2 regions of the Variovorax trehalosi genome follow, and region 2 is predicted to be linked to the other one. Evidence: riboswitches for the same ligand, from Rfam matches in the RefSeq annotation. Region 2 holds a riboswitch; the other holds the start of a gene.

Region 1 (14,232 bases), on a different contig from region 2:
AGAGCATCCCCACGAAGATCTTCAAGCGCCTGAGCCTCTGACGCGCACCGCGCCCCAAAGACAAATCACGCAAGACCCATGAACAAGAAAATCGTACTGCCCGGCGGCGCCGGCCTCGTGGGCCAGAACCTGGTGGCCCGGCTGCGGGCCCGCGGCTACACGGACATCGTCGTGCTCGACAAGCACGAGCACAACCTCGCCGTTCTCCAGAAGACGCAGGACGGCGTCACCGTGGAGCACGCCGACCTCGCCAGGCCCGGCACCTGGCAGCGGCACTTCGAAGGCGCGCACACCGTGGTGATGCTGCAGGCCCAGATCGGCGGCATCGACTACCGGGAGTTCGAGGACAACAACGTCTCCTCCACCGAGCTCATCCTCGAGGAAATCCGCAAGCACAAGATCCCGCAGCTGGTCCACATCAGTTCGTCGGTGGTGGAGTCGGTCGCGGACGATTTCTACACGCGCAGCAAGAAGGAGCAGGAGCGCATCGTGCTGGAGAGCGGCATCGAATGCCCGATCCTGCGGCCGACGCTGATGTTCGGCTGGTTCGACCGCAAGCACCTGGGCTGGCTGTCGCGCTTCATGGCGCGCGTGCCCGTGTTCCCGATTCCCGGCAACGGCAAGTTCATGCGCCAGCCGCTGTACGTGGGCGACTTCTGCAACGTGATCATCAGCTGCATCGAAAACGACGTGCGCACCGGCATCTTCAACATCACGGGCCACGAGCAGGTCGACTACATCGACATCATTCGCGAGATCAAGCGCGTGACCAAGGCCAAGGCGCACATCGTGAAGATTCCCTACGGCCTCTTCTATGCGCTGCTGTGGGTGTGGTCGCTGTTCGACCGCAACCCGCCTTTCACCACGCAGCAGCTGCAGGCGCTGGTGGCGCGCGACGAGTTCGAGGTCATCGACTGGCCCGGCATCTTCGGCGTGCGCAGCACGCCCTTTGCCGAGGCGGTCGAGGAAACCTTCAACCACCCGGTCTACAGCCAGGTTGCATTGGAGTTCTGAATGACAGCGCCCTCCATCTCGGCCCCAACTTCCACCACGCCATCCCAGCGCATCGCGGTGCTCGGCGCCGGCCCCATGGGCCTGGCCGTGGCCTATCAACTGACGCTCGAAGGCCATCGCCCGGTGGTCTTCGAGGCCGACGACCGCGTGGGCGGCATGACGGCGGCGTTCGACTTCAGCGGCTTGCAGATCGAGCGTTACTACCACTTCCATTGCATTTCCGATGCGGCCTTCCTGCAGGTGCTGGACGAGCTGGGCCTCGGCGCGAAGATGAACTGGGTCGCCACGAAGATGGGCTACTGGTACCAGAACCGGCTGCAGGCCTGGGGCAATCCGGTGGCGCTGCTGCGCTTCAAGGGCCTGGGCCTCGTCGCCAAGTTCCGCTACGGCCTGCATGCCTTTCTCTCCACCAAGCGCAACGACTGGAAGCCGCTGGATCGCCTGGACGCCACGGAATGGATCAAGCGCTGGGTCGGTGCGGAAGCCTACGAGGTGCTCTGGCGGCGCCTCTTCGACTACAAGTTCTACGACTACAGCTCGAACCTCTCGGCCGCATGGATCTGGAGCCGCATCCGGCGCATCGGGCGCTCGCGCTACAGCCTCTTCAAGGAGAAGCTGGGCTACCTGGAAGGCGGCTCGCAGACGCTGCTCGATGCGATGAAGAACGCCATCGAAAGCAAGGGCGGCGAGATCCGCCTCTCGTCGCCGGCCTCGAAGGTCGTGATCGAAGCGGGTGCGGTCAAGGGCGTGCAGACCGCCGCCGGCATGGAAGCCTTCGACAAGGTGATCAGCACGGTGCCGCTGCCCTACGTGCCGCGCCTCATGCCGGATCTGCCGCCCGAGGTGCTCGCGTCCTTCGCGGCCCTGAAGAACATCGCGGTGGTCTGCGTGATCGCCAAGCTGCGCAAGCCGCTGACCGAGAATTTCTGGCTCAACATCAACGATCCCGAGATGGATATCCCGGGCCTCGTGGAATACAGCAACCTGCGGCCCATGAGTCCGCACGTGCTGTATGTGCCGTTCTACATGCCGGGCGAGCACCCGAAGTTCCAGGATGCGGACGAGGTGTTCCTGGCCAAGGTGCGCACCTACTGCATGAAGATCAACCCGAGACTCACGCTCGACGATTTCGTCGACATGCGCGCGAGCCGCTACCGCTACGCGCAGCCGATCTGCGACCCCGGCTACCTCGACCACCTGCCGCCGGCCGCGCTGCCGGTGAAGGGCCTGTGGGTGGCCGACACGTCGTATTACTACCCCGAAGACCGCGGCATCTCGGAGAGCATCGGGTTCGGTCGCCAGCTGGCGACCTCCGCGGCCCTTGCGATGCCGCAGGCCGCCGCGTGAGAAGCCTGCCGTGGTGATTCCCCAGTTCCTGCGCTTCCTGATCGCCGGTGGTGTCGCCGCGGCCGCCAACTACGGATCGCGCTTCGTCTTCAGCATCTGGCTGAGCTACAGCGTGGCGATCGTGCTGGCCTACGTGGTGGGCATGATCGTCGCGTTTGCGCTCATGCGGCACCATGTCTTCGATGCCAGGGCCGGTGACCTGCGCGCGCAGGTCGCGAAGTTCGTCGTGGTGAATGTCTTCGCCGTGCTGCAGACGCTCGCGATCAGCCTGGTGCTGGTGCACTGGGTGTTTCCGGCCTTCGGCGTCGTGAACCATGCGGAAGCCATCGCGCACCTCGTGGGCGTGCTTGTGCCCGCGGTCACAAGCTACTTCGGGCACCGGATGCTGACGTTCAAATGAACCTCGGCTCCACCGAAACCAGGCGCTCCTTCTGGCCTGTCCTCGCCTGCGTCGGGGTCTTTCTCTGCCTGATCGCCGGGCTTGCTTCATCCGACATTCCTGCCGCGCAGACGCTGAAGAACGCGAAGCCCTACCTCCTGTTCGCGCTGGCGCTCGGCGGCGTCGCCCTCGTCGGCGCATGGCGGCGCACGAATCCCGCGGTGCTTCTGCTGGCGGTCTTCGTCATTCTTTCCGTCCAGTTCGTCGAGGTGTCCGCCTTCATCGCGATGCCGGCCTTCTTCCTTGCTTCCGCCGTGGTGGGGCAGAGGATCGCGCGGCGCTTCGGCATGGACGACCTGCTCCTGGCCACATTCATCGGCATCTTCGTGTTGACGGGTGCGATCGGCTGGACGCTTCCCTACAAGATCCACACACGCTTCATCTACACGGTCCTGCTGGTCGGGCTGCTCTGCCTGGAGCGCCGCGCAGCGCGCGAGGTGCTGGCGGCGACGTGGCGAGGATGCGCCGAGGCCCTGTCGGGCTCGAAAGTCGCCGCGAACCTCGCGCTCGTCATCCTCATCGCCTCGCTGTCCGTCGCATGGCGGCCGAACGTCTTCTACGACGACCTTGCCTACCACTCGATGCTGCCGACACAGCTGATCCATCTGAGCTTCTACCGGTTCGACGTGGCGACCCAGATCTGGGCGGTCGCGCCCTGGGCCTCCGACATCGTTCATGCGGTGGTGAGCGTGCTGGCCGGCACGGAGTCCCGCGGGGCAGTCAACATCGGGTGGTCCTGGCTCGCCTGCTGCGCGCTCTGGCGGCTCGGCGCACTCATCGGACTGAACGACAGGTGGAAATGGCTGAGCATTGCGCTCTATGCGAGTCAGCCCTACATCAGCGGCCTCTTCGGGACCGCGCAGGTGGAGAACGAGCTCGTTCCCCTCACTCTGGCACTGGCCATCCTCTGCGTGCGGATCTGCAGGGACAAGGACCCGAATGCGATCTACGCGGTCGTGATCCTTGCCGGGCTGTTCGCCGCGCTGAAGGCGTCGCAGGCATTGGTGATCGCGCCGCTGCTTCTGGTCTGCGCGCCTGCGCTGCTCAAGGCCAACCCGCGCAAGCTGGTGGTCGCCGTGGCCATTGCCCTCGTTTTCTGCGCGTCCAGCTACGTCTACGCCTGGTTTCTCACCGGCAACCCGCTGCTGCCCCTTTTGAACGCCTACTTCAAGTCGCCGTTCTTCCCGGTCGCGAATTTTCATGACGCGCGCTGGTCGCAAGGTCTGAACTGGCGCAGCCTCTGGGACCTCACGTTCGCGACACAAAGGTACCAGGAGGTCGAGGCCGGCGGCGCGGGACTGTCGGTGCTGGCGCTGAGCATCCCGCTGCTCGCGACGCTGGCCACGCCGGCGCTGCGCCGCACGACCCTCTGGTTGCTGCTCGCGCTCGTCGGCATGTTCGCAGCGATCCAGTACCTGCGCTACATCGCGCCGCTGCTGGTCGTTTCGATCCCGATCGCGCTGTTCGCCGTGCAACGGCACTTGGCGCCGAAAGTCGCGACGGGCGCCATCGTCCTCCTGGTCCTTGCCAACCTGGTGCTCATTCCGGCATCGATCTACCTGCCAGGGGAGAAGCTGCTCCAGGGGCAACTTCGCTCCCTGGTCAAGAAATCGAACGGCGATCCGAACGAACAGACGCTTCGAACCTTCGCCTTCGAGGCCATCGCCGCCGCGCATCTGCTGAAGGATCCCACCGATGCAAGGGGCGTCTTCCTTGCCGACAAGGAGCGCCCCTTCACCGCGCCGTTCGCGGGCCGCGCCTTTGCCCAGAGCTGGTACGACACCTACTTCTCGACAGCGGGTGCCAATGCGGACGCCGACCTCACGGGCGAGCGCTGGAAGCAGCTTCTGTCGCACCACGGCATCGGCTTCGTGCTCGCGAAAAACGATCCGGCTGATCGCCCCGCGTTGCGGACCGTGCTGCGCGCAGAGGCCGAGCCCACCCTCGTGGGCCCGACCCATACGCTCTATTGCCTGTGCAAGCCGCAGCCCACGGCCGCCGGCGACGCGCTCTACAAGACCCGGGACCTGAGCGCCCGGCTCAGGCTGTTCTGAAAGCCATGCGGCAACTCTTCCTCTTCGGCGTGATCGGCGTGACGCAACTCGTCGCCGACACGCTGATCTTCTACCTGCTGCTCAAGCTGTCGGTCACACCGTGGATCGCGAACTCTCTCTCCCGGTTCCTCGCGCTTCTGCTCGGGTTTGCGCTGAACGGCGCCATCACGTTCAGGCAGCCCGACAACACGGCATCGACCTCCAAGAAGAGCTTCGTCCGCCTGCTGGTCCTGTGGCTGGTGCTGACCCTGGTGAGTTCGGAGCTGGTCACGCTGGCAAGCCACCATGTCTCCGACCATCGATTGCTTGCGGCCAAGCTCGGGATCGAGCTGGTGCTGGCGTTCGTCTCGTTCTTCATTTCAAAGACCTGGGTCTACCGATGACGCCATCACCGAACGCCGTCTCACCCTCCATCGCCGTCGTCATCCCGTGTTACCGCTCGGGCGAACTGGCCCTCGATGTGGTCCGGCGCATCGGCCCGGAAGTCGGCTGGATCTTCGTCGTCGATGACTGCTGCCCGGTCCAGACCGGCCAAACGGTGCAGGCGCACAGCACCGACCCGCGGGTCACCGTGCTTTTCCACAGCGAGAACCTGGGCGTGGGCGGCGCGGTGATCACCGGCTATATCGCGGCGATGAAGACGGGCGCATCGGTCGTCGTCAAGATCGACGGCGACGGGCAGATGGCACCGGAACGCATCCCGCAGCTTTGCAGCCCGATCCTTTCGGGGCAGGCAGACTACGTGAAAGGCAACCGCTTCCATATCGCCGGCGGTGTGGCCGCGATGCCACCGCTTCGCCTCATCGGGAACGTCGCGCTCTCGTTCATCACCAAGGCGTCCAGCGGCTACTGGCAACTGTTCGATCCGACCAATGGATACACCGCGATCCACACCCGGGTGCTGGCCGAACTGGACACGGAAAAGATCGCGAAGCGCTACTTCTTCGAGTCCGACATGCTGTTCCGGCTGAACCTGTTGCGGGCGGTGGTTTCCGAGATGCCGATGAAGGCCGCCTACGACGGCGAGCCGTCGAGCCTGAGTCCGGCGAAGGTGATCGCGCCGTTCCTGAAGGGCAACACGCGCAACTTCTTCAAGCGCGTGCTCTACCGCTATTTCGTCTCGGATTTTTCGCTCGCCTCGCTGGAGCTGGTGTGCGCGGTGCCGCTGCTGGCGTTCGGCATCCTCTATGGCGCCGAGCATCTGCTCTCGAACCGCATCAGCGGTGGCGTGGCCTCCGCCGGGACGGTGATGGCGTCGGCCCTGCCGATCATCCTGGGGTTCCAGTTGCTGCTGTCGTGGCTCAACTACGACGTGTCGAGCCAGCCTACGCAGGCCCTGCACCCGCAGTTGCCGCCGCTGACGGACGATGCACGACAAGAAGCGCAGCGCCCGCCGGCGCCGCACTGATCGATCAGTCGAACAGCGAGGCGTTCGCCAGCAGCGACGCCGCGGCGTCCTTGCCCGACAACTGCGGCTCGACGCCGGTCGCGGGCCATTCGATGGCCAGCTGCGGGTCGTTCCAGACAATCGCGCGCTCGTGGGCGGGCGCGTAGTAGTCGGTGGTCTTGTAGAGGAATTCCGCGGTCTCGCTCAGCACCAGGAAACCGTGGGCGAATCCGGCCGGCACCCAGAGCTGCTTGTGGTTGTCTTCGTTCAGCTCGACACCCACCCATTTGCCAAAAGTCGGCGACGACTTGCGGATGTCAACGGCCACGTCGAACACCGCACCACGCACCACCCGCACGAGTTTTCCCTGCGGCTGCTGGATCTGGTAGTGCAGCCCCCGCAGCACACCCTTGGCCGATCGCGAATGGTTGTCCTGCACGAAGTCGACATGCTTGCCGATCGCTTCGTCGAAGGCCTTCTGGTTGAAGCTCTCGAAGAAGAAGCCCCGTGCGTCGCCGAACACCTTGGGTTCGATCACGATCACTTCGGGGATTGCGGTGGGCGTGGCCTTCATGAACGCACCTCGTCGTTCAGCAGGTGCTTGAGGTACTTGCCGTAGCCGCTCTTTTCCAGCGGCGCCGCGAGCTTCTCAAGCTGCTCGGTCGAGATGAAACCATTGCGCCATGCGATTTCTTCGGGGCAGGCGATCTTCAGGCCTTGACGATGCTCGAGCGTTGCAATGAACTGTCCGGCTTCCAGCAGGCTGTCGTGCGTGCCGGTGTCCAGCCACGCATAGCCGCGCTGCATGATCTGCACATTCAGCTGGTCGAGGTCGAGGTACGCCTGGTTGACCGCGGTGATCTCGAGTTCGCCGCGCGCGCTGGGCTTCACGGCCTTGGCGATGTCGACGACCTGGTTGTCGTAGAAGTAGAGGCCCGTGACCGCATAGCTGCTCTTGGGCTTGAGCGGCTTCTCTTCGATGCTGCTCGCCCGGCCCTTGGCATCGAAGGCCACCACGCCGTAGCGCTCGGGGTCGTGCACGTGGTAGGCGAACACCGTCGCACCCGAGGTCTTGGCATCCGCATCGGCCAGGAGGTGGGCGAAGTCATGGCCATAGAAGATGTTGTCCCCCAGCACCAGCGCGCTCGGGTCATTCCCCACGAACTTGTCCCCGATGATGAACGCCTGCGCCAGACCATCCGGGCTCGGCTGCACCGCGTACTGCAGGTTCATGCCCCACTGGCTGCCGTCGCCCAGCAGTTGCTGGAAGCGCGGCGTGTCCTGCGGCGTGCTGATGATCAGGATGTCGCGCATGCCGCCGAGCATCAGGGTGCTCAGCGGGTAATAGATCATCGGCTTGTCGTACACCGGCAGCAGCTGCTTGCTGAGCGCCAGCGTCGCGGGATGCAGACGGGTGCCCGAGCCACCGGCGAGGATGATGCCTTTGCGTTGCGTCGTCTTGGTCATGGGGTGTTCGTGTCTCTCTTGCTCTGCGGATATCAAAAGGTTTCGCGCAACATGCGGGCGACACCGGACTGCCACTCGGGCAGCACGAGGCCGAAGGTCGATTGCAGCTTGGTCGTGTCCAGACGCGAGTTGTGCGGCCGCGTGGCCGGCGTCGGGAATGCAGTGGTCGGCACAGGCTCGACCGCTTCGGGGCCGGCCTTGAGTTCCACGCCCGCCGCCTTCGCCTGCTCGATCACGAAGCGCGCATAGCCATGCCATGTGGTCACGCCACCGGCCACTGCGTGATAGAGCCCGGCTTTGGACGGGTTCTGCAGCGTCGCGCGAATCGCATGCGCGGTGATGTCCGCCAGCAGCTCGGCGCCGGTGGGCGCGCCGAACTGGTCGTCGATGACCGTGAGCTTGTCGCGCTCCTTGGCGATGCGCAGCATCGTTTTCGCGAAGTTGCCGCCGCGTGCCGCATAGACCCAGCTGGTGCGAAAGATCAGGTGCTTTGCGCAGTGCTGAGCCACCAGCTGCTCGCCTTCGAGCTTGGTGCTGCCATAGACGCTGAGCGGCCCGGTCGCGTCGTCTTCCTTCCAGGGCTTGCTGCCACTGCCGTCGAAGACGTAGTCGGTCGAGTAGTGAACCATCAGCGCGCCGATCTGCTGCGCGGCCTCGGCCACCACGCCGGGCGAGGTGGCGTTGAGCTTGCGCGCGAACTCGGGCTCGCTCTCGGCCTTGTCGACCGCGGTGTGCGCCGCGGCATTGACGATGACGTCGGGGCGCACCTTCAGCACCGTCTCGGCCAGTTGCTCGGGGCGGCTGAAGTCGGCGTTGAAGTCGGTGCTGTCGAAATCGAGCGCCACCAGTTCGCCCAGAGGCGCGAGGCTGCGCTGCAGCTCCCAGCCGACCTGTCCGCCCTTGCCCAGCAGCAGCAGCTTCATGCAGAGGCCTTCGCCGGTGCGGCGTCGTATTGCTTCTCGACCCACTCGCGGTACGCGCCGCTTTGCACGTTGCGCACCCACTCGCCGTTCGCGAGATACCACTCGACCGTCTTGCGGATGCCGCTGTCGAAGGTCTCGGCGGGCTTCCAGCCGAGTTCGCGCTCGAGCTTGCGCGCGTCGATGGCGTAGCGGCGGTCGTGGCCGGGGCGGTCGGTCACGTAGGTGATCTGTTCCTTGTACGGCTTGCCGCCGGCCTTGGGGCTCAGCTCGTCGAGCAGCGCGCAGACGGTGTTGACGATCTCGATGTTGGGCTTCTCGTTCCAGCCGCCCACGTTGTAGGTCTCGCCGAGCTTGCCGGCTTCGAGCACGCGGCGGATGGCGCTGCAGTGGTCCTTCACGTAGAGCCAGTCGCGCACCTGCATGCCGTCGCCGTACACGGGCAGCGGCTTGCCGGCCAGGGCGTTGACGATCATCAGGGGAATGAGCTTCTCGGGGAAATGGAACGGCCCGTAGTTGTTCGAGCAGTTGGTGGTGACCACCGGCAGGCCGTAGGTGTGGTGCCAGGCGCGCACGAGGTGGTCGCTGGCGGCCTTGCTGGCCGAGTAGGGGCTGTTGGGCTCGTACTTGTTCTCTTCGGTGAAGGCCGGGTCGGTCTTGGAAAGCGAGCCGTAGACCTCGTCGGTCGACACGTGCAGGAAGCGGAAGGCCGCCTTCTGGTCGGCGGGCAGCGCATTCCAGAAACCGCGTACGGATTCGAGCAGGCGGAAGGTGCCCAGCACATTGGTCTGCACGAAGTCTTCGGGGCCGTGGATCGAGCGGTCGACGTGCGATTCGGCCGCGAAGTTGACCACGGCACGCGGCTTGTGCTCGGCCAGCAGGCGGTCGAGCAGCGCGCTGTCGCCGATGTCGCCCTGCACGAAGATGTGCTTCGGGTTGTCCTTGAGGGACGCGAGCGTCTCGAGGTTGCCCGCGTAGGTCAGCTTGTCGAGATTCACGACCGGTTCATCGCTCTGTGCGAGCCAGTCGAGTACGAAATTGGCGCCAATGAAGCCTGCGCCGCCGGTTACCAGGATCATGAGGTCCCCTGTTGTTGTCGAACGATCGCCGTCCGGCGAATGAACGGATGATTATCCCATCGGCCCAAGGGGCCGAACCCCGGGGTTGGCGCATCGCCGGTACCCACCTACAATCGCCCCCACTGCAGGAGAGCGGGCCACCCCGGTGGCCCTACCGAAGGCGCAAACTCCCATAAACGCTCAGGTCGGCCCGAACAGGGGGTCAGTACTGCATCACATCAAACGCCGTCTGGAGAGCCATCGCACCCGCAGGGATCGCGATGCACCGAAGGAGCAAACCCGTTGCAAAAGTGCAACAGGTGAATCTCTCAGGTACCGAGGACAGGGGGAGCGGCAACTTGGACGGCGGGCGTCCGGTTGCTTGCTATTGAATCAATAGCACACCACGCCCGCCATTCAAGCGCTGCACCTCAAAGGTACTTGCAATGCGCGTGATCGTTCTTGGCGCCGGCCTGCTCGGCGTGACCTCGGCTTACTACCTCCAGCAACTCGGCCACGAAGTGACCGTGATCGACCGGCAGGCCACCCCGGCCGCCGAAACCAGCTTCGCCAACGGCGGGCAGATCTCGGTGAGCCACGCCGAACCGTGGGCCAATCCCAGCGCACCGCTCAAGGTTCTGCAGTGGCTGGGCAAGGAAGACGCGCCGCTGCTCTTTCGCATCCGCGCCGACATGCGCCAGTGGCTCTGGGGCCTGCAGTTTCTGCGCGAATGCACGCCGGCGCGCACGAGGCACAACATCGAACAGATCGTGCGCCTGGGCACCTACAGCCGCGACATGCTGCAGCAGTTACGCCGCGACACGGGCCTCAGCTACGACCAGCGCACCCAGGGCATCCTGCATTTCTATACGACGCAGAAGGAGTTCGACGGCGCCCTCGCGCCCGCCGAGCAGATGCGCGCCCTCGGTTGCGAACGGCTGGTGATCTCGGCTGACGAGGCGGTGAAGATCGAGCCCGCCCTCGCCCACATCCGCCCCCAGCTGGCCGGCGCCACCTACACGGCTGAAGACGAATCGGGAGACGCCAACCGCTTCGCGCGCGAACTGGTCGGCCTCGCGGCCGCGGCCGGCGTGAAGTTCCTCATGAGCCACACGGTGACCGCGCTGCGCGAAGCCGGCGGCAGCATCGACCACGTCGAGGCGACCGACAACGAAGGCCGCTTCCAGCGCATCCGCGGCGACGCCTTCGTGCTGGCGATGGGTTCGCTCAGCCCGCTGTATGCGGCGCCGCTGGGCATCCGCCTGCCGATCTATCCGGCCAAGGGCTACTCGGTGACGCTGCCCGTCAAGGACGCCTCGAAGGCGCACCAGGTCTCGCTGACCGACGACGAGTTCAAGCTCGTGTTCTCGCGCTACACGTCCGAATCGGGCGATCGCCTCCGCATCGCCGGCACGGCCGAGCTCAACGGCTACGACCGCGACCTGAACCGCGTGCGCTGCGAAGCCATCGTGCGGCGCGTGGAGGAACTGTTCCCCGGCGCCGGCGACACCGAGCAGGCCCAGTTCTGGACGGGCCTGCGCCCCGCGACGCCGAGCAACGTGCCGATGATCGGCAAGACGAAGCTGCCGAACCTGTACCTGAACACCGGCCACGGCACGCTCGGCTGGACGCACGCCTGCGGCTCGGGCAAGTCGATCGCGCGGATCGTGAGCGGGCTTGTGCCGGAGGTGGATTTCGCGTTCACGGGCATGCTGGCGCCGCAGCCGCGCGTGCTGCAAGCAGCCTGATCGCGACCCGTCAATCCTTGCTGGTGAACACCGTCAAAACGCCGGTGTAGCCATACAGGTGATGCCGGGCGATTTCGCCCGCGGCGAAGAAGCCGACCAGCGGCACATCGCCCAGCGCGTGGCGCACGATCTGCAGCTCGGCGCCGGGCGCGCCGAAGTGCGGACCACCGCGCCCTGAACAGCTCACATACACCGCGCCCGCGATGCGGCGCGCGGGGTGAGGCGCCGCCTCCGCTTCGCCGGCGGCCACGGCACGGGCGGTGGCCAGCGTCTGTTCTTCGGGCTCCAGCTCTTCGCGAATCTCCGCGCAGATGCGCATCAGGTCCGCCCGCGCGGCCTGCGCATTGCGGCGGCAGAAAGTCAGCCGCATCCCAGCCTCGGCCGTGTCGGCGATCGCGATGCCGCGGCGCGTCGGGTCCAGGCCGATGATGTGGCGCACCAGCACGTCGGCGCCCAGGTCGCCGGTGCGGCGCACGCCGTCGCTGCCCGCGTCGGCCAGGCCCACCAGCGTGTTGCGCACCGCGTCGATGGCCTCCTGCGGGCGGTCGAGCGAGACCTGCAGGTCGGCCAGCAGCACGTCGAGCGCGGGCTCGCCGTCGAGCTTGAGCAGGAGGTTGCCGTCGGCCTCGGTGATCTCGCGCTCGCGCACGCCCGAGCGCAGCGGCTGGCAGCCCTGGGTGACGCGCGACACCAGCCGCACGCCCTCGCCGAACACCACGCCCGACAGGCCGCCCGAGAACACGCCCCCGGCCGCGCCATGGCCGCGGATGTTGCCGTTGCCGCCCACCGCGAATTGCAGCGCGCCGCCGCGACCTGAGGAGAGCCCACCGAAGAGATAGCCGGTGTCGACGCGGCCGGCCATCTCGCCGATCAGCTCGGTGAGGTCGGGCGTCGCGGGGTCGGCGTGGACGAGCGCGGTGTGCGCTTCGAACCCGCTCATCTCCGAATTGCTCAGCGGCGCCACGCCCGAAAACACGCGGTACTGGTCGCTCGGCAGCGCGCAGAGCATGAGGCTCATGCCCGGCTCGTCGAAATATTCGGCGTTGTTGGCCGAAACGCCGATGCCGACCGTTCCCGACCAGTCGGTCACCTCGGGCAGCTCGGCGCTCAGGTGATCGAGGATCTCCTGCGCCTCGGCCGCGTAGTGGTCGGTGATGTAGAGCAGCCCGAGCGTTGGCGACGACGCGTAGTCGGGCAGGGCCATCTGCGCGCGCAACTGGGCCAGCACGAGGCCGGCCGCCATGCGCCATTGCGGATGGGTGGCATGGCCGGTGGGAAACAACTTCATGATGCGTGCCAACCCGTTCTCTTCAAAAGTGGAATGTGTAGGACGTCAGCGGCGGCCGGTGGTTCGCTTGCGGGCGGCAGTCGACGTCTTTTTCTTCGCTGCGGGCATTGCCGCCTTCTTTGCCGCAGTTTTGGCTGCGGGCTTCCTGGCGGCAGCCGTCGGCTTGCCCATCACCTTGCCGACCGCATCGGCCAGCGGCTGGGCCATGGCAGGCACCTTGAGCTGCGCCGCGTCCTGCAGCGCCGTGCTCGCGATCTGCTGGAACTGCTCAGTCAGCGAGCCCCACCATTGCATCGGATCGACCACGCCTTCGGCTGCAGCCGACTTGCCCGAGGCGGACTTGCCGCGCGGCTTTTTCCCGGGCGCGGGTGCTTCTTCTTCCTCGATCTCGGCTTCGTCTTCTTCCTCGACCGGCTCGGGCTCCGGAGCGGGTGCGGCGGCCGCAAAGGGCGACGGCGCGGGCGCAGCAGTAGCGGCCGCAGCCTGCTTGGTGAACACGCTCGCCAGGTCTTCCATCCGCACGTTCATGCCGCGCAGGGTCGAGAGCGTCATCTTCTGCACCTCGAGCGCCTGGATCGTGGCCTTGAGCGCATGGCCGTTCTGCTCGAGCCAGTACTGCACGGTCTTGAGTTCCTGGATGCGCTTGTCGACCTCCTCCACGCTCAGCGTGGGCGCTACCCAGCTCGCCAGGCTCGGGATGCCCGGCACCGACGATGCGGCGCCGGTGCCCGCTGCGGCGCCTCCGGCCAGGTTCTTCAGGAAGTCGAATCCAGGGACGAACTGGCTGAAGTTGAAGGGTTGGCTGGCGTTGGTCATGCGGGAGGTCTCCTGGCTGGGTTTTCTTGTGCTGGCAGCTTACTCCAAGCCCCCGGCGTCCGGCCTCAAAGCTCGCTTCTGACCTTGCTGAAAACTTTCCAGAAAGCGGCGTCCTGCGAAGTCGCGAAATTGATCCGCATCATCGTGCTAGGCGGCCGGCGCGCATGGAACAGCGAGCCCGGCGCCAGCAGGTAGCCCTGATCGAGCATGCGCTGGGTCAGCGCGTCGGTATCCACACCCGTGTCGACCCAGCCGAAGAGCCCCGCCGGCTCCGAGGCGAAGGTGCAGCCGTGCGACATCGCGAGCTTCACCGCCCGCCCGCGCGCGCCGTCGAGCCGGATGCGTATGCGGTCCGCATGCCGGCGCAGCTGGCCCTGGTCGATGCACCACGACAACGCCCGCTCGAACAGCGTGGGCGAGGTCAGCGTGGCCAGGAGCTTGGTCTCCAGCAGCCGCTCCTTCAGCGCGGGCGACGCGGCCAGGAAGCCGATGCGCCAGTTGGGCGCGATGATCTTGGCGAAGCCGCTCACGTAGACGGTGCGTTGCAGCCCGTCGAGCGCGCTCAGCCGCGTGGCGTGCTCGGGCGCGAGGTGGCTGTAGGTGTCGTCCTCGACGATGTGGAAGTCGTGCTCGTTCGCCAGCTTGAGCACCCGGTGCGCGCTCCCGGGCGTGAGGCTGTAGCCGGTCGGGTTGT
Region 2 (14,232 bases):
CGTCGACGTGCGCGCGCTTGTGGTGCAGTGGGAGCAGCGGTTGGGCAAGCTGGCCCTGTCGGTGCCGGCGCGCCGGCCCTCGGCCGATCTGTGGCGCGTGATCGAGGCGCGCACACGGCCGGCTGCAGAACACAAGGCATCCACTTCGCGCTGGCCGGCATGGCTTCGTCCCGCGGGCTTCGGGCTTGGCGGCATCGCGGCCGGGGTGATCGCCGCGAGCGCGCTGATCCTTTCTGCACCCGGCCTCTTCATCACGAGCGACCAGCTCGCGATGCGCTCGGGCGAACGGCTGCCGCAAAGCTATGTGGGCGTGCTGACCGATGCGCAGGGCCAGGGCCGGCTGCTCGTGAGTTCGCTGCGGCATGGCAAGACGCTCACGCTCAAGGTGCTGGGTGCCGCCCCCCTCTCACCTGCGTTGGCCAGCGATGAGCGACTGGTCTTGTGGGCTTTACCCGCCGACGGGGCGCCTTTCGCCATGGGAACGGTTCCGGCCAGCGGAACCCAGGTGTCGGCCCTGCCCGACACCTCCGAGAAACTGCTGTCGAAGGTGTCGCGTCTCGTCGTCACGCGCGAGCGCACGGCGACGCCTGCAACCCCGAGTGCCGACGTGGTGTTGAGCGGAAGCTGCGCCAAGCTCTGGTGAGGCCGATGAGGGCGTTTTCACGGGTGGCGTCCGTGAAACTCCCGACACGGCAAAGCCCCCGGTTGCGGCATAGTCGAATGCGCCTGACGCATTCCTGACCCCGACCCTATTCCCCCCGGAGACACCATGAAACTCGGCCACATCGCCGCCGCCTGCCTTTCGCTCGCCCTGGGCACATCCGCCCTCGCCCAACAACCGACGGTGCTGAAGATCGGCTACGCGACCTCCAAGGAGTCGCACTACGGCGTGGGTTCCACGGTGTTCTGCGACGAGGTCGAGAAAGGCACGCAAGGCCGCTTCAAGTGCCAGCACTTCGCCAACTCGGCCCTGGGCGGCGAGCGCGAGCAGATCGAGGCGATCCAGCTGGGCACGCAGGACCTGGTGAACACCTCGACCGGCCCGGTGGGCAACTTCGTGCCCGAAGTCAAGATCGTCGACATCCCCTTCCTCTTTCGCGACTACGACCACGCACGCAAGGTGATGGACGGCCCCATCGGCCAGGACATCCTCACCAAGTTCCCGAGCAAGGGCATCATCGCGCTGGCCTGGACGGAGAACGGCTTTCGCCACATGACGAACAGCAAGCGCGACATCGTCAAGCCCAGCGATGCGGCGGGCCTGAAGATGCGCACCATGGAGAACAAGGTGCACATGGACGGCTACCGCACCTTCGGCATCCTGCCGACGCCGATGGCCTTCCCCGAACTCTTCGGCGCACTGCAGCAGGGCACGGTCGACGGGCAGGAGAACCCGATTCCGGTGATCCTGGCGTCCAAGTTCTCGCAGGTGCAGAAGCACCTGTCGCTCACGGGACACGTGTATTCGCCCGCGCTGCTGCTGCTCTCGCCGAAGGTGTGGAACAAGCTCTCGGATGCCGACAAGAAGGTCTTCGTCGATGCCGCCAAGAAGGCTGCCGTGGCCCAGCGCAAGAAGGTCAACGACGACGAGAACAACGGCATCGCCCAGCTCGAGAAGGACGGCATGAAGGTCACCAAGACCGTCGACGGTGCCGCCTTCCGCGAAGCGCTGAAGCCGGCTTATGCGGGCTACGCCAAGGAGTTCGGCGCCGACAACATCAAGAAGATCACGGACGTCCAGTAAGCCTGCGCGCCCGCTTCCTGTGACGACCGCGCCCGGCCCGCTTCAGTGCGCCGGGCGCTTCGCTTTTTCCAAGACCCCGAGACCGAGATCGAGAACAACAACGTGCAAGCCTTCGAGCGCTACTTCCTTGCCGCCAACCGCTGGGCGCTGATTCTTCTGCTGGCCGCCATGTCGGTCATCATCTTCACCAACGTCGTCATGCGCTACACCACGAGCAACTCGCTTGAGTGGGCCGAAGAGGTCTCGCGCCACATGATGATCTGGCTCACCTTCCTGGGCGCCGGTCCGGTGCTGCGCTACGGCGGCCACATCGCGGTCGAGAACCTGCAGGACGCATTGCCGCGCGCGGGCGCCATCGCGGTGCGCGCCTTCGTCGCCGCACTGCTGTTCGCCTTCTTCGGCTTCATGGTCTGGTACGGGTGGCTCTACATGCAGCGCACGATGTTCCAGCTCACGGCCGTCACGCAGATTCCGTTCGCCTACATCTACAGCGCGATGCTGTTCGGCGGCGTGCTGCTGATCGTGCACTGGCTGCTGGTGGTGCGAGGCTACGTGATGAACCGCGAGTTCGCCTCCGACGCCCACTTCGACGCCAACGCCTCGGCGTCGCTGTAAGGAGAACGACCATGGATGCCAGCATCGTTCTCATCGTCTCGGCCTGCATTTTCCTGGCCATCGGCGTGCCCGTGGCCTTTGCGCTCGGGCTCTCCACCGTCACCACGCTCATCCTTGCGGAGAACTATCCGCTGATGGTGTTGCTGAAGGAAACCTTCACCGGCATCGACAGCTTTCCGTTGATGGCCGTGCCGTTCTTCATCCTCGCGGCCGAGCTCATGAGCGGCGGCTCGCTCACCGAGGTGCTGCTGCGCTTCGCGGGCCAGTTCGTCGGCCACCGGCGCGGGGGCCTGGGCTACACCAACGTGGTGTCGCTCACCTTCTTCTCGGGCATCTCGGGCTCGGCGCTGGCCGATGCGGCGGGGCCGGGGTCGATGCTCATCAAGATGATGGACAAGGCCGGCTACGACCGCTCGTACGCGGCGGCGCTCACGGCTTCCACCGCGATCGTGGGGCCGATCATTCCGCCCTCGATCATCATGATCATCTATGCGCTGCAGGACGAGAGCGTGTCGGTGGGCACGCTGTTCGCGGCCGGCATCCTGCCGGGCATCCTGATCGCGGTGGCGATGTGCGTGGTGAACTTCTACGTCTCGAAAAAGCGCAACTACAAGGGCGACGGTCAGACGCCGCCGCTGCGCGAGATTCTCATCACGACCTGGAAGGCGATTCCCGCCATCCTCTTGCCGGTGGTCATCCTGGGCGGCATGCGCGCCGGCTGGTTCACGCCGACCGAAGCCTCGGTGGTGGCGGTGTTCTATGCGCTGGTGTGCGGCAAGTTCGTCTACCGCACGCTCGAGTGGAAGATGCTGCCCGACATCCTCTCGCGCTCGGCCCTGCTCTCGGCCTCGGTGCTGATCATCATCGGCCTGTCGGCCTCGTTCGCGTGGGTGCTGACCATCGAGGGCATTCCGCAGCAGATGGCCGAGTGGCTCATCAGCATGAACCTCTCGCCGTGGATGTTCCTGATCATCGTCAACGTGTTCCTGCTCTTGTTCGGCATCTTCATCGAGCCGCTGCCGGGCGTGATGGTGCTGGCGCCGATCCTCGCGCCGGTGGCGATCAAGCTGGGCGTGGACCCGGTGCACTTCGCGATGATCGTGATCTTCAACCTCACGCTCGGCATGATCACGCCGCCGGTGGGTGGGCTCTTGTTCGTGACTTGCAACGTGTCGAAGGTGCCGATGTCGGCGCTGGTGAAGGAGCTGGTGCCGTTCCTGTGGGCGCACGGCGCAGTGCTGATGATCCTGACCTTCGTGCCTGCGCTGAGCACCTGGCTGCCGCGGGCGCTGGGGTTCAAGTAGCGGGGCCGGTGTTTGTGCAACGGTTCGCTGCCAGAATCGGCGCCACGCCAACAAACCAACATCCGAGGGAACCGCACCATGAACCGACTCGCCACCTGCCTGCTCGCCGCAGGACTGCTGTCCACGGCCGCGCTGGCTGCCACGCCCGCCACCCCGGCCGCAAAACCACCGGCACCTGCCGCATCGGCGGCTGCTGCGGCAACCCCGGCACCAGCGGCCGCCCCCGCGCAGGCGCCCAGCGCGGGCATCGCCGAAGTCGAAACCGCCGTGCGCGCCTGGGCCGACGCTTGGTCGGCTCGCGACGTGGATCGCTACCTCGCGGCCTACGCCCCCGACTTCACGCCGGCCAAGAAGCAGGACAAGAAGCACTGGGAAGCCGAGCGCCGCACCCGCATTTCGAACAAGTCGAAGATCAGCGTGACGGTCGACGACCTCGTCATCAGCGTCAACGGCCAGACCGCCAGTGCGCGCTTCAAGCAGGTCTACGTCGCAGACAAGCTCAAGAGCACCGACCGCAAGACGCTGGAACTGCAGCGCGTGGGCGACAAGTGGCTGATCCGCAAGGAAAGCACCGGCGCCTGAGGATTCGAGCGTCCGCCGGGCCGGCGGCGGTGATTTCCCCTGTAAGGCAAACAGGTTCATGAAGATGTCACCGCTTGCAACGATGCTGCAGCCTTCGATCTCCGAAAGCTGTGGCCGCCATGTTTCCCACCAAGACCGACAAGGCACGCGACGAACTCCAGGGAGGGCAGCGCACGCTCAGCCAGCGTGAACGCGCCCTGCTGCTGATGGCCGACGGCCGACGCTCGCTGACCGATTTCAGCCCGCTGTTCGCGAACCGCATCGAGGCGGAGCAGGCGATCCTGGCGCTGGTGAGCAAGGGGTATCTGCAGGACGCGCGGCCGGCCGCGCCTGTCGCGGCGCCCGCCGCGGCCCCATCGGCGCAGCCGCCCACGGCGAGCGCCCCGCCCGAGCCGGTGCCCGCGGCCAACCCGATCCAGCTCACGACCACGGCCGACAACTTCGACGGCAAGCGCTCGCTGGCCACCACGCGGATGTTCCTGTTCGACATCTGCGAGCGCATGTTCGTGCGGCGCGACCCGAAGTTCGCCCTGCAGATGCGCGACGCCCTGCGCGAAGCCCGCGACCGCGAGGCGATGCTGACCATTGCTGCGCTGATGCTCAGCGAAATCGAGAAGACGGCCGGCGCCGAGCGGGCCGAATCGCTGCGCGAGCGCATCGAGCGGCTGCTGCCGCCGGCGGAAGTGGTGCATTGACGCTGCATCTGCGCTTCCACTTCTGACGATCTGGCATCTCCCGGACACCGTGAAGATTCGGTCAGATTTTTCTGGATTTGATTTCTACTTTCTCGGGCGGACCATCGTCCACCATGACCCATTCCAGACGGTCGTTGAATATCTCGCGATATCGGTCATTGTTCGAGACATTGGCCTCGTTCATTTGATCCGGCATATCCCGGGCGCAAATTCCACTCCTGTTTGGCGTGCTGAACTCAACCCGGCAATGAGCAATCAGCAAAACCTCTATCGCACGAACTTCCGTGGTCTTGTTGTGGCGGGCAGCAATATGCAGCAAGGTATCTCCACATATGTCCACGGCTTTTGCATTTCCATTCAGATCATGTTTGAAAAAATGATGAACTGCGTCGACGTCGCCGGCAATGATCGCCGGCGTGATGGCTGCAAAACTTGGCATTGAATGCCATCAGCCGTTATTAACGTGGTCGCCACCTGCCGCGAGCTTTTCGTAGGCCTTGCTCTTGTCCGGCGCGCCTTCGAGCGCGGCGATGAGCCACGGTGGTTGCCGGCCTTTTGTTCCGCCTGTCCAGGTCGCGCTGGAATTGGGATCCTTGTAGACGGTGCCCTTCACATAGGCCTTGGCTTCCGATACACGACTGCCATTGGGTGAACGCGTACGTTTTGCTTCCGATTTGTCGTAGGGGTCGAGCGCGGATTTGCCCTCCGCAATGCTGAAGCCGGCTGCTTCGAGTTTCTTCGCATAGGCATCGGCCAGCACCTTCAATTCTTCTCCGCGCTTGGCCTGCAATGCCAGTTCCAGTTGGGCCCGTTCATCGTCCATTTCCTGGATGCGCTTCTGGATATCCGCGAAGCTCATATTTCTGGCATCTGTCATTCTTTGCGTTCCTTTGGGGATGTGTTGATGTGCCCAATATGCTAGTGCCAAAAGAAGAGGCTCACCAGACGGATTTGTCCAAGCCTTGGTGCGGTTTTGCCGCACCGCACTGATGACACCGAAATCCCGCGCAAACGTCTTGAGCTCCGACGTCGGGCGATTCGTCCACTACACTCGGCAGGGTCAGGAGAGAGCCCCGCGCGACGGGGCCGCCGAAGGCGCAGGGGATCCCCGAACGCTCAGGCAAAAGGACTGACAAGGCGCCGGTTCACACCGGCGTTTCCTTGCTGGAGAGAGGCCGTTGCATGCTTGCATTGCACCGGCCCACCGAAGGAGCAAACCCCGATCGTGGGGCGAATCTCTCAGGTAAAGCGGACAGCAGGGGTGGCCCGTGGCGTTGCAGCCATGGATTTCGACTGCCCCTTTGGAGTGCCTCCGGTGACTTCTCCCGCTTCCGACGCCCAACTTCTCAAGACACCGCTGTACGACCTCCACGTGGAGCTCGGTGCCCGCATGGTGCCCTTCGCCGGCTATTCGATGCCCGTGCAGTACCCCTCCGGTTTGATGGCCGAGCACAAGCACACGCGCGATGCGGCCGGCCTTTTCGATATTTCCCACATGGGCCAGCTGCGCCTGGTCGGCCCCGACGCCGCCGCCGCCTTCGAAACCCTGATGCCCGTCGACGTGATCGACCTGCCCGCCGGCAAGCAGCGCTACGGCCTGCTGCTGAACGACGAGGGCGGCATCCTGGACGACCTGATGTTCTTCAACGAGGGCCACGGCTCGATCTTCGTGATCGTGAACGGCGCCTGCAAGGCGGCGGACATCGCGCACATCCAGCAGAAGATCGGCACGCGCTGCGAGGTGCAGCCCCTGCCCGACCACGCGCTGCTCGCGCTGCAGGGCCCGCAGGCCGCAGCCACGCTGGCGCGCCTTTCGCCCGGCATCGAGCGCTTCGTGTTCATGACGGGCGGTGCGGTGCAGATCGGCGGCATCCCGGCCTTCGTCACGCGCAGCGGCTACACGGGTGAGGACGGCTTCGAAATCTCCGTGGCCGGCAAGGATGCCGACGCCCTCGCCCGCCTGCTGCTGGCGCAGCCCGAGGTCAAGCCCATCGGCCTGGGCGCGCGCAACTCGCTGCGGCTGGAAGCGGGCCTCTGCCTCTACGGCAACGACATCGACACCACCACCACGCCCGTCGAAGCCTCGCTCAACTGGGCGATGCAGAAGGTGCGCCGTGCGGGCGGTGCGCGCGAAGGCGGTTTCCCGGGCGCGGCAAAGATCCTCGCCCAGCTCGCTGCCACCACCGCAGGCGCGGCCGGCCACACCGACCACGACACCCTCAAGCGCAAGCGCGTCGGCCTCGTCGCGCTGGAACGCATTCCGGTGCGCGACGGCACGGTGCTGCAATCCTTCGAAGGCCAGGACATCGGCATCGTCACCAGCGGCCTGCTCGGCCCGAGTGCCGACCGTTGCGTCGCGATGGGCTACGTGGCCACCGCGTTCTCCGAGCCCGGCACGCGCGTGCAGGCCATCGTGCGCGGCAAGCCGGTGCCGATGGAAGTCTCGACCATGCCCTTTGTGCCGACCCGCTACTACCGCGGCTAGGCTCTGCCACTTATTCAATTTTTTCCACGAGGAGTTTTCCCATGAGCATCAAGTACACCAAGGACCATGAGTGGGTCTCGGCCGAAGGCGGCGCTGCCACCGTCGGCATCACCGTGCACGCGCAGGACGCGCTGGGCGACGTCGTGTTCGTCGACCTGCCCGAAGTCGGCAAGACCTTCGCGCAGGGCGAAGTCGCCGGTGTCGTCGAATCGGTGAAGGCCGCGGCCGATGTGTTCATGCCCGTCTCGGGCGAGATCACCGAAGTGAACGAAGCGCTGCGCGCCGACCCGTCGCTCGCCAACAGCGACCCGCTGGCCAGCGGCTGGTTCTTCAAGGTCAAGCTGAGCGAGCCCGCGCAGTTCGACGCCTTGCTCGACGCCGCTTCTTACGACAAGTTCGCAGCCGAATCCTGATCCACCGCGTTCCCCCGCCTTTCCTTCTTCTCCTCAAGCCTTCACCGCCATGCCGATTCCCGCCCTTCCCTCTTTGCAAGAACTAGAGAACGCCGAAGAATTCCTCGCCCGCCACATCGGCATCGATGCGGCGGACGAGGCACGCATGCTGCCGGTGATCGGCTCGGAAACGCGGGCGGAGCTCATCGACGGCATCGTGCCCGCGGCCATCCGCCGTGCGAAGCCGATGCGCCTGCCCGCACCGGTGACCGAGGCCGAGGCGCTGGCCGAGCTGAAGGCGATGGCGTCGAAGAACAAGGTGTTTAAGAGCTTCATCGGCCAGGGCTACTACGGCACGCACACGCCGGGCGTGATCTTGCGCAACGTGCTGGAGAACCCCGCCTGGTACACCGCCTACACGCCCTACCAGGCCGAGATTTCGCAGGGCCGCATGGAGGCGCTCCTCAACTTCCAGACGATGGTGTGCGACCTCACGGGCATGGCCATCGCCAACGCGTCGATGCTGGACGAAGCCACGGCCGCGGCCGAGGCGATGACGCTCGCCAAGCGCAGCGTGAAAAGCAAGAGCAACGTGTTCCTGGTCTCGGGCGACTGCCATCCGCAGACCATCGAGGTCATCAAGACGCGCGCCGCGCCGCTGGGCATCGAGGTCAAGGTGAGCACCGCCTCCGAGACGTTGCCGCACCTCATGGTGAGCGGCGAATTCTTCGGCGTGCTCGCGCAGTACCCCGCCACCACCGGCCATGTGCACGACCTGCGTCCGCTCGCGGGCCACGCCCACCAATGCGACGCCGCCTTCTGCGTGGCGGCCGACCTGCTCGCGCTGACGCTGCTCGCGCCCCCCGGCGAATGGGATGCCGACATCGTCTGCGGCACCACGCAGCGCTTCGGCATGCCGCTGTGCAACGGCGGCCCGCACGCCGCGTACCTGGCCTGCCGCGATTCGTTCAAGCGCTCGCTGCCGGGCCGCCTCGTCGGCGTGAGCGTCGACAGCCACGGCCAACCCGCCTACCGCCTCGCGCTGCAAACGCGCGAGCAGCACATCCGCCGCGAGAAGGCCACCTCCAACATCTGTACCGCGCAGGTGCTGCCGGCCGTCGTGGCCAGCATGTACGCCGTGTACCACGGGCCCGACGGGCTCACGCGCATCGCGCAGCGCGTGGCGGCGCTCACGGCGATCCTCTCGAAGGGCCTGTCGCAGATGGGCCGCGAGCCGGTCAACACCACCGCATTCGACTCGCTCACGATCCGCACCGGCGACGACACCGCCGCGATCATCGAGCGCGCGCAGGCCGGCGGCGTCAACCTGCGCCAGCGGCTGCAGCAGCACCTGGGCATCTCGCTGGACGAGACCACGACGCGCGCCGACATCGAAACCCTGTGGGCGCTGTTCGTTCCCGCCGGCACCGCGATGCCGCGCTTCGACGACCTGGCCACCCACACCACGCCGCTGATTCCCGAAGACCTGCGCCGCAGCAGCGCCTTCCTCACGCATCCGGTGTTCAACACGCACAAGAGCGAGACCGCGATGCTGCGCTACATCCGCAGCCTCTCGGACAAGGACCTCGCGCTCGACCGCAGCATGATCCCGCTGGGCAGCTGCACGATGAAGCTCAACGCGACCAGCGAGATGATCCCGATCACCTGGCCCGAGTTTGCGAACATCCACCCTTTCGCGCCCGCCGAGCAGCAGCTGGGCTACGCGCAGCTCGATGCGCAACTGCGCGCATGGCTGTGCGAAGCGACCGGCTACGCGGGCATCAGCCTGCAGCCGAACGCGGGCTCGCAGGGCGAGTACGCGGGCCTGCTGGCCATCCGCTCGTTCCATGAAGCCAAGGGCCAGGGCCACCGCAACATCTGCTTGATTCCCTCGTCGGCCCACGGCACCAACCCCGCGAGCGCCCAGATGGTGGGCCTGCAGGTGGTGGTGACGGCCTGTGACGCGCAGGGCAACGTCGACATGGACGACCTGAAGCGCGCCTGCGAGAAGCACAGCGCCCACCTGGCCGCGGTGATGATCACCTACCCCAGCACGCACGGCGTGTTCGAGACGCGCGTGAAGGAGCTCTGTGAGCTCGTGCACGAACACGGCGGCCGCGTGTACGTGGACGGCGCCAACATGAACGCGCTGGTCGGCGTGGCCGCACCGGGCGAATTCGGCGGCGACGTGAGCCACCTGAACCTGCACAAGACCTTCTGCATTCCGCACGGCGGCGGCGGGCCGGGCGTGGGTCCGGTCTGCGTGGTCGAAGACCTCGTGCCGTACCTGCCGGGCCATGCGACGGCCGGCGTCGCATCGAACGGCGTCGGCGCCGTTTCAGCCGCGCCGCTGGGCAACGCGGCCGTGCTGCCGATCAGCTGGATGTATTGCCGCATGATGGGCGCCAAGGGCCTGCAGGCCGCGACCGAGACCGCGATCCTGAGCGCCAACTACATCAGCGCGCGCCTGAAGGACCACTACCCCACGCTGTACGCAAGCCCCAACGGGCATGTCGCGCACGAATGCATCCTGGACCTGCGCCCGCTCAAGGACACCAGCGGCGTCACCGCCGAAGACGTCGCCAAGCGCCTCATCGACTACGGCTTCCACGCGCCCACGCTGAGCTTCCCCGTGCCCGGCACGCTGATGGTGGAGCCCACCGAGAGCGAACCGCTGGCCGAACTCGACCGCTTCATCGACGCGATGATCGCGATCCGCGGCGAGATCCGCCGCATCGAAGAAGGCGTGTGGCCCAAGGAAGACAACCCGCTCAAGCACGCACCGCACACCGCGGCCAGCCTGCTCGGCACGGAGTGGAGCCACCCGTACTCGCGCGAACTCGGCGCGTTCCCGCTGGCCGAACTCAAGCTGGCCAAGTACTGGCCGCCGATCGGCCGCGTGGACAACGTGTACGGCGACCGCAACCTGTTCTGCAGCTGCGTGCCGGTGGGCGACTACAAGGAAACCGAAGAGGCCTGAGACGCCCGAGGCGCCCATGAACGCGGACGAGGTCGCCTCGCTCAAGTCGCGCTGGCGCGGCTGCGTGTGGGCCCACACGCTGAGCGACGACGAAGGCGCGGCATTGCTGCCGCAACTGCGCTTTGTCGAACTCGCCGCGGGCCAGGCCATCTGGCACCGCGGCGGCCCCGCCGAGCATTGGATCGGCATGGGGCGCGGCAGCATGAAGCTGTGCACCACCTCGGCCTCGGGCAAGGCCGTGACCTTCATGGGACAGGCCTTCAGCTGGGTCGGCGAGGTCGAGCTGCTGCAGGACGCACCGCGCTTCTGCGACGCGGTGACACTGTCCGAAGCGGTGGTCATCAAGCTGCCCAAGGCCGCGTTCTTCCATCTGCTCGACACCAACCCCGCGTTCAACCGCTTCGTGCTGCGGCTGATGAGCGAACGGCTCACGCAATCGATGGCCGTCACGCTGTCGGACCGCACGCTGGAGCCCATCGCCAAGGTGGCACAGATCCTGGCCCTGCTGTTCAGCCCCTCGGCCTTTCCGCCGCGCTCGCTGGAGCTGCGCGTGTCGCAGGCCGAGCTGGCGAGCTACTGCAACATGTCGCGCCCGCGGCTGAACGCGGCCCTGCGGCAACTCGAATCCGAAGGGCTCGTCGAACTCGGCTACCAGGTCGTCACGCTGACGCAGCTCGATGCGCTGCGCACCTACTGCGGCAGCGCATCGGTGGCGAGCGGCAGCCACATGCGGCCCGAGACTGCGTAGGCGTTGCCGGCAACGATGCCGGCCACCGGTGCGCCCGAGGTGGACGCGGGCGCCCATACATACTGCGGGTGCGTCGCGAACAACGCCACGCCCAGCTCGTCGCCCGGCTGCATGCGCGCGGCCACGCCACCGAGCGCGATGCGCTGGCGGCCTGGCGGCACGGGCACCACCTGGTCGGACAGCAACACCACTTCGCCGCCGCGCCGCCGCAGTGCAAGGCCGACCAGTGCCACGCCGGGACCGGCCTTGCCCTGCACCTCGAGCTCGGCCTCGGGCACACCGGCCAGCACGGCACCGGCGCCCTGGCGCGCCAGCGCATCGACGGACAGCGGAACGAACCGGGGGCCCGCTGTCGTCGCGGGCACGTCGGTCAGCGGAAGCGCTGCGCCGACCTGCGCCGCGACAGGCGCCGTGCCCGTGTAGGCGGTGCCGTCGTCCAGCGCGATGCACAGGCGCGGCACCGACGCGAGCCCCGCATCCACGACATCCCGCAGCTTGGCGTCGAGCCAGGTCGCCATGGCCGCCATTGCATCGACGTCGCCGCAGCGCGCCGGCTTGTCGCGCTGCCCTGCGCGCGGATTCACATGGCCGGAGCGCAGCACCATGAGCCGCACGTCGCCGCCACCGGATTTCAGGTAACGCCAGTTGCGCAGGCCCTCCTCCATGTCGAACAGCACGTCTTCGCTGGCCTGCACGACCAGTGCGTCGACACGCCGCACCGGCTGCCCGGCCCAGCTTGCGCCCGAGGGGCCGTGGGCTTGGTACGCGTCGCGCAGCCGCGCCGCGTCGGCGCCCAGGTCGTTCCATGCCCAGGCGCCCGGCCTGGGCGCCGTGTCGCACAGCGGCCGCAGCAGGCCGCCGTCGCGCACCTTGCCGCGCTGGGCCATGAAGCATTCGAACTGCACGAAGCCTTCCTTCAACACACCTTGCGGCGCGAGCGCGTGCTGCAGGTCGTACCAGGTCATCGATGGAATCACGGCGGTGATGCGCGGCTCCCGCTGCGCGAGCTGCATCTGGTAGCCGCCACCGTAGGAGCCGCCGATGGTCCCTATGCGCGCGCGGCCATCGGCGCCCTTGCGCAGCGGCAGTTCGCGTTCCGCCCAGTCGACGAGGCTGCGGATATCGGCGATCTCGGCCTCGGGGTCCATGATGCGGCTGTCGCCGCCGCTGTCGCCGTGGCCGCGGTGGTCGAAGCTGATGACGGCATAGCCACGTTCCACCAGCGTGGGCACCAGGCGATCGAGCCGCGACCAGTAGCTTGCTGACGGGTCGGTGTCGCGCGGCGGCATGGCCTGCAGGCGCCCGAGGCCGAAGCCGCTCGCATGCAGCACCAGCGGGTAGCCGCCTTCCGGTTGGCGATCGGGCAGGAAGAGCGTGAATGCGACCTTGGTGCCGGCGGTGCCTTGCGCCAACGGATCGGCCACCGGCGACTGCACCGAAAGCTGCTGGACCGTTGCTGCCTGCGCAGAGAGCGCAGCACCGAACAGTGCCGCCGCGCACAGTGTCGCGGCCCGGATGATCGCCTTCATTTTTTTCCCTCGTTGCGTGTCTTGTCTCGAAGCACGCAACTCTAGGAACGAAGGCGGCGCGCCAGTGTCCCCGCTGGAACAAAGGCCGCGGCCAGGGCCGTGACCGGTTACGGCGGCTTCTTCTTCGCCATGGCGACCGCGCCCCTGCGGTCAGGCATCACGGCGATAGATCGCCCACCTCACCGTCAGGATGTCCGCTGCGATCTTCGCGGCGTTGACGCCCGCGTAGCTTTCGGACGGATTGAATTCGAAAGCCGCCTGGTACCGCTTGACCTGCGCGTAGTCGCGGTCGAAGGTCATCGGGCCCATGAGTTCCGCGGGATCGACGCCCGTGGGCAGCGCGAGGAATTTCTCCGGATCGGTGGCACTCTGGTAGAGGTCGACGCTCATCGGGTTCATATGCTTGTCCTCGTAATTTGAGAACCGATAGTCCCCGGCCCCGGCGCCGCGCGCAATCGGCCCGCGCCTACACAGCGCGCCGGATCAGACCCGATCAGCGTTCAGGGCTGTTTCTTCTTAGCCAGTTCGCCCGTGGCGATCTGCTGGCGGAAACCGCGCAGGCTGGCCTTCACCTTGCGCTCGTTCTCCGGCCCCATGCGCACCATGATCTTCTGGCCCGAGGACATCGCCTCCAGCTTCGGATCGACGTACTCGTAGCGCACCCACGGCCGCGTCGAGGGCACGTCGCCCTTCACCTCGACCAGCCGCACCTGCACCGGGCCACTCGGCTCGGGCGCCTGCAGCAGGTGGTCGATCACCGCGATGAGCCGGTCGTTGAAGTAGCGTCCCGGAAAGCCCAGCTCTTCATACGCCTTCTGGAACAGCGGATAGAGCTTGGCGTACACCGTCGCCGCCTTGGCCGGATCGACCGTCTCGGCGATCAGCACCATGCCGTTGTAGCGCGCCGCGTTGTTCGCCGCGATGGTCTGCGTGCCGCCCTGCGGCCCGTCGGTGATGAAGCGCTGCCCAGTGGGCTGCACCGGCCATGCGCTGGCGGGCGCCTGTTCGCGCGCGAGGTTGTCGACCGTGGCGACAAAGCGCCGCACGATGCCGTCGGAGCGCAGATGTTCGGAAGCGTTCTTGCCGCCGATCAGCTCGGCCAGCGCCTTCATCACGCGCGAATCGGATTCCGCGAGCGCCGGCAGGGCGGCATCGGGC

The links. Region 2 has a riboswitch for glycine ahead of gcvT (glycine cleavage system aminomethyltransferase GcvT). Riboswitches for the same ligand answer to the same signal wherever they lie in the genome.
Region 1: another riboswitch for glycine. It lies ahead of ACSFA7_RS18670 (D-amino acid dehydrogenase); the one in region 2 lies ahead of gcvT (glycine cleavage system aminomethyltransferase GcvT).

What each region holds. Positions count from the first base shown of each region.
Region 1 is NZ_JBPJZG010000004.1:681,203-695,434, reverse strand. It holds gene ACSFA7_RS18725 (SDR family oxidoreductase) at 1-41, shown strand, start outside; gene ACSFA7_RS18720 (NAD-dependent epimerase/dehydratase family protein) at 79-1,014, shown strand; gene ACSFA7_RS18715 (NAD(P)/FAD-dependent oxidoreductase) at 1,015-2,361, shown strand; gene ACSFA7_RS18710 (GtrA family protein) at 2,372-2,761, shown strand; gene ACSFA7_RS18705 (hypothetical protein) at 2,758-4,854, shown strand; gene ACSFA7_RS18700 (GtrA family protein) at 4,860-5,237, shown strand; gene ACSFA7_RS18695 (glycosyltransferase family 2 protein) at 5,234-6,262, shown strand; gene rfbC (dTDP-4-dehydrorhamnose 3,5-epimerase) at 6,267-6,815, opposite strand; gene rfbA (glucose-1-phosphate thymidylyltransferase RfbA) at 6,812-7,708, opposite strand; gene rfbD (dTDP-4-dehydrorhamnose reductase) at 7,741-8,631, opposite strand; gene rfbB (dTDP-glucose 4,6-dehydratase) at 8,628-9,707, opposite strand; glycine riboswitch at 9,823-9,915, shown strand; glycine riboswitch at 9,927-10,042, shown strand; gene ACSFA7_RS18670 (D-amino acid dehydrogenase) at 10,133-11,434, shown strand; gene ACSFA7_RS18665 (FIST signal transduction protein) at 11,445-12,722, opposite strand; gene ACSFA7_RS18660 (PhaM family polyhydroxyalkanoate granule multifunctional regulatory protein) at 12,768-13,538, opposite strand; gene ACSFA7_RS18655 (aminotransferase-like domain-containing protein) at 13,604-14,232, opposite strand, start outside.
Region 2 is NZ_JBPJZG010000001.1:589,324-603,555, reverse strand. It holds gene ACSFA7_RS02840 (anti-sigma factor) at 1-643, shown strand, start outside; gene ACSFA7_RS02835 (TRAP transporter substrate-binding protein) at 770-1,744, shown strand; gene ACSFA7_RS02830 (TRAP transporter small permease) at 1,847-2,359, shown strand; gene ACSFA7_RS02825 (TRAP transporter large permease) at 2,371-3,663, shown strand; gene ACSFA7_RS02820 (YybH family protein) at 3,742-4,245, shown strand; gene ACSFA7_RS02815 (hypothetical protein) at 4,365-4,940, shown strand; gene ACSFA7_RS02810 (ankyrin repeat domain-containing protein) at 5,002-5,379, opposite strand; gene ACSFA7_RS02805 (hypothetical protein) at 5,389-5,817, opposite strand; glycine riboswitch at 6,000-6,074, shown strand; glycine riboswitch at 6,095-6,206, shown strand; gene gcvT (glycine cleavage system aminomethyltransferase GcvT) at 6,256-7,425, shown strand; gene gcvH (glycine cleavage system protein GcvH) at 7,467-7,838, shown strand; gene gcvP (aminomethyl-transferring glycine dehydrogenase) at 7,888-10,797, shown strand; gene ACSFA7_RS02785 (Crp/Fnr family transcriptional regulator) at 10,814-11,545, shown strand; gene ACSFA7_RS02780 (alpha/beta fold hydrolase) at 11,488-13,074, opposite strand; gene ACSFA7_RS02775 (hypothetical protein) at 13,225-13,473, opposite strand; gene ACSFA7_RS02770 (DUF3014 domain-containing protein) at 13,575-14,232, opposite strand, start outside.